2 regions of the Agarivorans sp. 2_MG-2023 genome follow, and region 2 is predicted to be linked to the other one. Evidence: predicted binding sites of a transcription regulator. Region 2 holds the regulator's gene; the other holds the start of a gene.
What was found. The regulator sigma-54, encoded in region 2, starts transcription at its own class of promoters, with help from an activator protein. The targets are predictions, from matches to a motif close to GTTGGCACGNNNNTNGNNT.
Positions count from the first base shown of each region.

Region 1: a site for sigma-54 is predicted at 1,539-1,557, ahead of Q4549_RS19205 (THxN family PEP-CTERM protein). Genes of this name have one in related genera too.

Region 1 is NZ_JAUORQ010000016.1:7,575-10,661, reverse strand. It holds gene Q4549_RS19210 (THxN family PEP-CTERM protein) at 1-136, opposite strand, end outside; gene Q4549_RS19205 (THxN family PEP-CTERM protein) at 589-1,491, opposite strand; gene Q4549_RS19200 (ThiF family adenylyltransferase) at 1,646-2,515, opposite strand; gene Q4549_RS19195 (serine protease) at 2,636-3,087, shown strand, end outside.
Region 2 is NZ_JAUORQ010000011.1:45,463-48,549, reverse strand. It holds gene lptA (lipopolysaccharide transport periplasmic protein LptA) at 1-27, shown strand, start outside; gene lptB (LPS export ABC transporter ATP-binding protein) at 30-755, shown strand; gene Q4549_RS16260 (RNA polymerase factor sigma-54) at 806-2,308, shown strand; gene hpf (ribosome hibernation promoting factor) at 2,332-2,619, shown strand; gene ptsN (PTS IIA-like nitrogen regulatory protein PtsN) at 2,628-3,071, shown strand.

The DNA of each region.
Region 1 (3,087 bases), on a different contig from region 2:
TAGAACCGGCATCTGAAGTCCACTGGTCAAAACCAGCATCATTTAAATAGTCCCAATCAGTAATAAGAGCAGAATTTGCAGCAACGCTTGCAAAACTTAAGCTAGCTGCCAAGCATGTTAGTTTTAATTTGTTCATGTCACCCATCCATTTGGTTAGTACGATTCAAGATACAACCTGTACATAGCAATCTAAGTGCCAGTTTTAAAAACCCTTTTAAAACAAACCATTAACAAAAACAAAACCCATTGATAAAACGTTGATGTAAAGATTACTGACATAAAAAACTAAAGCATTTATTGAATAAAATACTCATGAGTTCCCTAATTCCACTGCCACTTTTACGAGCTAACGTCGTTTTCGCCAAAGGCTTTTAAGTGCTTACTTACAGGCATGCCAATTAAACCATGAGCAATTCATTAACGTTTAGTTAACCGTTAACAATGTACGATAAGCCTTGAGGATAAAAGGTGATTTGTAGTAAAGGGGAACCAAATAGCTTGGTACAGGTTCTTATTGCAGGAGCGGTATTGGAAGGAAAACAAGCAACTACTGCTACTAGCGGTAGTTGCTTTAAACACTAGCAGCGATTAAGCGCGGCGACGAACAGATGCCAAACCTAATAAGCCCAAACCAAAGATGGCTAAAGTGCCTGGCTCTGTTACTTTTGCAGCAGAGATAGCAAAAGCAGCTTCCAGTTGGTTGGTTTGGTTTTCTTCAGTCAAGAAACCAATACAAGTAGCATCAGGCCCACAATCTAAACCATCTAGTACTTCTAAGCCCTGTAAGCGAGTCGTTAACGTATAAACATAATCATCAAAACCAGGGATTGGTAATATGAAACTGTTTTGAAGGTAGATATCTCCACCAACTTCAGAAAAAGTGACGCCGTCATCCAACACTAAAGTGAATAGGTCTGAACAACCGGCTTCATTAACACCAGCCTCACCTACTTTAGTATCACCGTATTTACACACGTTATTTGTTGGTGTGTTGTAGGTTTCTTCAAATAGTACATCAAATTCAAGTACTGGTGCAGGAAGGGCAGGACCTACAAAAGGTGCTAGAGGCTGCAAGAACAAACCATCAAACAAAACCGCTGACGATAAAGTATTACCTGTAACGCCCCAGTTTTCGTGAGTAAGGCCGGTGCCTGTTACAAAATCTAAAGATGCTACATCACCTGGCGCGCTGGTGTTTACTTGGCCGGACTGAGCATCATCGATCACAAGAGAACTCTTTTGCAATAAAGGATTCACTGCACCATATGGGTCACCCCACGCTAAGCTCTTAGGAAGCTCACCACCAAAAAGAACATCAAAATCATCTAGTGTTGCACCGTCGGTGTCTATACCAACTTGGCCAGCACGAGAACTCCACTCTTTAAAACCCGCATCATTTGCGTAGTTCCATTCAGTAATCAGTTCCGCACTAGCAGAAATACTTGCTAATCCTAAGCTAACTGCTAAGCAAGCATGTTTCAGTTTGTTCATGTAACCCATCCGTTTGGTAAAATCGTTTATAAATAACGGTGGGCTTAAAGCAATAAGTAAGCCAAGATTAAAAATCAAATATTTACAACAACTTAAACTATATTAATACAAATATAAATAACATTTTGTAAAACTTACTGACACCAAGTCACAGTTAAGCACCGCCACTCAATACTATTTTTTTCGCCACACCAAATACAATACGCTGCAGTGGGTTGCGGTTACCCATTGGCCGCCAAGTTTTTTTGAAACGATTTCGGTAGGCATCAAAGTGCAAACCGTAAGGAGCAGTAATTAACTCACCTCTATTCAATAATATTTTGAGCACATAAGTGCCGGCAATTCCCCCACACATTTTCACAGCCATAGGCATCGACGGGCCTTTTTTAGCGTGGAAGTCCGCTTTACTAGGGTCAACTAAGTATGGTCGCTGTAACATAGCGGGTGAAAGTCCAATCAAGAATTTAATGTATTGCTCATTTTCACTGCTTGCATCCTCAAAGCGAAAATACTCTTCATAGGTCATTCCTCCCGGCATAAAGCAAAGAAATGCGCAGCCCATACCCAAAGGAGCAGCGGTTACTAGCGGTATATTTTTTTCCAAACACTTTTGAAAAACCAACTTACGCGCCGATAGCGCAAAAAAATCTAAGCTATCTACATATACATCAACGCCATCTAAAAATTCATCAACATTATGTTCGAAAATCCCTTCAGGGAAAGACTTCACTTCCGCTTCTGGATTAATATCCAAGCAAACTTGTTCCATCACTTTAACTTTATCTTGGCCCACCGTAGACATAAACGCCCCAGCCTGGCGGTTAAAGTTATGGACTTCATATTCATCAAAATCAGAGATATGAAACTTGCCAACCCCTAACCTTGCTAACGTCACTATGTGTTCACTACCCACGCCTCCGGCCCCAGCCATAGCCACACGCTTACCACGCAGTATCTGTTGCTCTGCATCTGTAACCCAGCCAATATTTCTGGAGAACGCATCTTCGTAATTAAAACTCATCATCATTTGGCCTTTTTCGCTTCACAGTATTACGCACTACACAAACCTAGTCGCTTTTATACTAACTTGCTCTAGTACCGAGTAAAAATTAAGATGAAATAGTCTCTCAAGGAAGAATATAGTATGAAACTCGCCTTCATTATTGCCATCGCTTCATTTTTATCGATGTTTAGCGCTGGCGCGTTAAGCGATCTTGCTGACACTATAGAAAGAATTAAACCTTCTGTAGTTGGCGTTGGCACCTACAACAAGCTTAACTCACCGCGTGCAAACCTTAGAGGAACAGGGTTTGTGGTTGGACCTCATTTAATTGCTACTAATGCTCATGTCATTCCCAAAAGCCTAAATCAACAGCAGAATGAAAAACTCGTAGTATTTGTTGGGCAAGGTCGTTCGCCTGAAATACGAATAGCCAGTTTGGTGGCAAGCAATCGGAAACATGATTTAGCGCTGCTAAAAATTGAAGGTAAAGCCCTAAAAGCGATGGGCCTGTCTAATAAAAAGGTGCGCGAAGGAGAACTATATGCCTTCACTGGGTTTCCTATTGGTGCGGTATTGGGACTTTACCCCGTTAC
Region 2 (3,087 bases):
GAACTCTCCCCCGAGGACAATGAGTAATCATGAGTACCTTAATCGCTGAGAACCTTGCCAAAAGCTACAAAGGTCGCAAGGTAGTAAAGAACGTCAGTTTAAATGTAGAAACCGGGAAAATTGTTGGTTTACTAGGGCCAAACGGCGCCGGTAAAACCACTACCTTCTACATGGTGGTTGGTCTAGTGCCACGAGACCAAGGCCGAATACTTATCGATGACGATGATCTGTCTAGCACCGCTATGCATACTCGAGCACGAAAAGGCATTGGTTATCTTCCCCAAGAAGCCTCTATCTTTCGCCGTTTATCGGTAGAAAAAAATATTCTAGCAGTATTAGAAACCCGTAAGGATTTGGACAAAGAGCAGCAAATTGGCGCACTGGACGATTTGCTAGAAGAGTTTCATATTGGCCATATTCGCAAAAATCTCGGTATGAGCCTATCAGGCGGAGAGCGTCGCCGGGTAGAAATTGCCCGCGCCTTAGCCGCAGCCCCTAAGTTTATTTTGCTTGACGAACCCTTCGCTGGGGTAGATCCTATTTCCGTTATTGATATTAAAAAAATCATTGAACACCTGCGTGATCGCGGTCTAGGTGTATTAATTACCGACCACAATGTAAGGGAAACTCTCGATGTTTGTGAGCATGCCTATATCGTTAGTCAGGGTGAATTGATAGCCTCAGGTAAGCCACAAGAAATACTTGAAAACGAGCACGTGAAACGAGTTTATCTCGGTGAACAATTCAAGCTATAGTTAAAGTGCAGCTTAGAAAATAATATAAAAAGAAGGGATAGCGGTAGTTAATGAAAGCATCTTTGCAGTTGCGTCTTGGTCAGCAGTTAACCATGACCCCCCAGTTACAACAGGCCATACGCTTACTCCAGCTTTCAACCCTGGATTTACAGCAAGAAATTCAAGAGGCTCTGGAAAGTAACCCTCTGCTTGAGGCGGATGAGTCACATTCGAATGATAGTGACGCAACAGACGCTAAGTCAGCCAATGAAAAATCTACAGAAGCCGAATCTAGCGCCGACGTAGACAGCAGCCAAATGGAAGCTGGCGATGCCATTAACCAAGAAACTGTTTCTGATGACCTACCCGTAGACTCCACTTGGGACGATATTTATAGCGCCAGTTCCGCGCCAGCTAGCTCATCGAGCGGCAGTGGCGGTGGTGACGACAACGATATGTTATTCCAAGGTGAAACCGTTGATTCCTTACAAGATCACATGCTGTGGCAAATGCGCCTTACTCCTTTCAGCGAAGTAGACCAAGCCATTGCTTTAGCCATTATTGATGCAGTAGATGAATCAGGTTACCTCACACAGGATTGTGAACAATTATTAGATGGCCTCAATTCTAGTGACAATAACGACTTAGATGTAGAGCTTGACGAAATTGAAGCAGTACTAAAACGGATTCAGCATTTCGACCCCGTAGGCATTGCCGCGCGCTCGCTACAAGAATGCTTGTTAATTCAATTAAGTCGTTTTTCCCCAGAAACACCATGGCTAAATGAAGCCAAAGATGTGGTGTCTAACCATATCGATGTATTAGCCAATCGAGATTTTCGCTTATTGGCTCGAAAGACCAAGTTAAAAGAAGACCAGCTACGCGAAGTGATGCGTTTAATTCACACCTTAGAACCACGCCCGGGTAACGCTGTTGAGCCAAACCAAGCCCAATACGTTATCCCCGATGTTTCCGTAGTGAAGCGCCAAGGTCGCTGGGTGGTAGAGCTAAACCCCGATGCGATGCCGAAGCTAAGAGTAAACTCTCACTATGCATCCTTAAGTAAAACGTCTAATGCTACCGATACTCAGTTTATCCGTAGCCACTTACAAGAAGCCAAGTGGTTTATTAAGAGCATTGAAAGCCGCAACGAAACCTTACTCAAAGTCTCTAACTGTATCGTTCACCACCAACAAGCCTTCTTCGAATACGGTGAAGAAGCAATGAAGCCAATGGTGCTGAACGATGTGGCCGAAGCAGTAGAAATGCACGAATCAACGATTTCTCGAGTAACAACTCAAAAATTCATGCATACACCTCGCGGCATTTTCGAACTTAAATATTTCTTCTCTAGCCATGTGGCTACCGATGGCGGCGGTGAATGTTCATCTACCGCTATTCGTGCATTAATTAAGAAACTGGTTGCTGCCGAAAATACCAGTAAACCTCTCAGCGATAGTAAGATTGCTGATATTTTGGCAGATCAGGGGATCAAGGTGGCAAGACGTACGATTGCAAAATATCGTGAGTCTTTAGCGATACCACCTTCTAACCAACGTAAGAGCCTACTTTAAGGCCAATCAAGGGGACTATATTTATGCAAATTAATCTTACCGGACACCACGTTGATATTACTGAGTCTTTAAAAGAATATGTCCATAACAAGTTTGCCAAGCTCACTCGACGATTTGACCAGATAAACAATGTTCATGTCATCCTCAACGTCGAGAAGCTCAATCAAATCGCAGAAGCCACCTTACATTTAAATGGCGGTGAATTATTCGCTACCGCTGAACATTCAGATATGTACGCCGCCATTGATGGTCTCATCGACAAACTTGACCGCCAAGTTATCAAACATAAAGAAAAACTTAACAAACATTAGTCACCTCCATGCAAATAGATAAAGTACTAAGCTTGGATTGCACTCAAAGTGCAGTCCAATGCTCTTCAAAAAAACGCGCCTTAGAAATTATTAGTGAACTAGCCGCTGGCCAACTAGATACGACAGCTCAATGTATATTTGAGAGTTTGTTGAATAGAGAAAAAATGGGCAGCACCGGTATCGGGCAAGGCGTGGCAATACCTCATGGCCGCATTGATAAACAGCATCAAACAACCGCTGTTTTTTTACGTTGTGATCCCCCAATTGCTTTTGACGCCATTGACAATAAACCTGTTGATTTGGTTTTTGCCTTACTGGTACCAGAAGATCAGTGTAAACAACACCTCAACACCTTATCTCAAGTAGCTGAAAAACTTAACGATAAGCAAGTATGTAAACAACTTCGTTGTGCACAAAGTGATGACGAATTATACGACATCATGGTAGCCTAATACTCTAATCACCGTT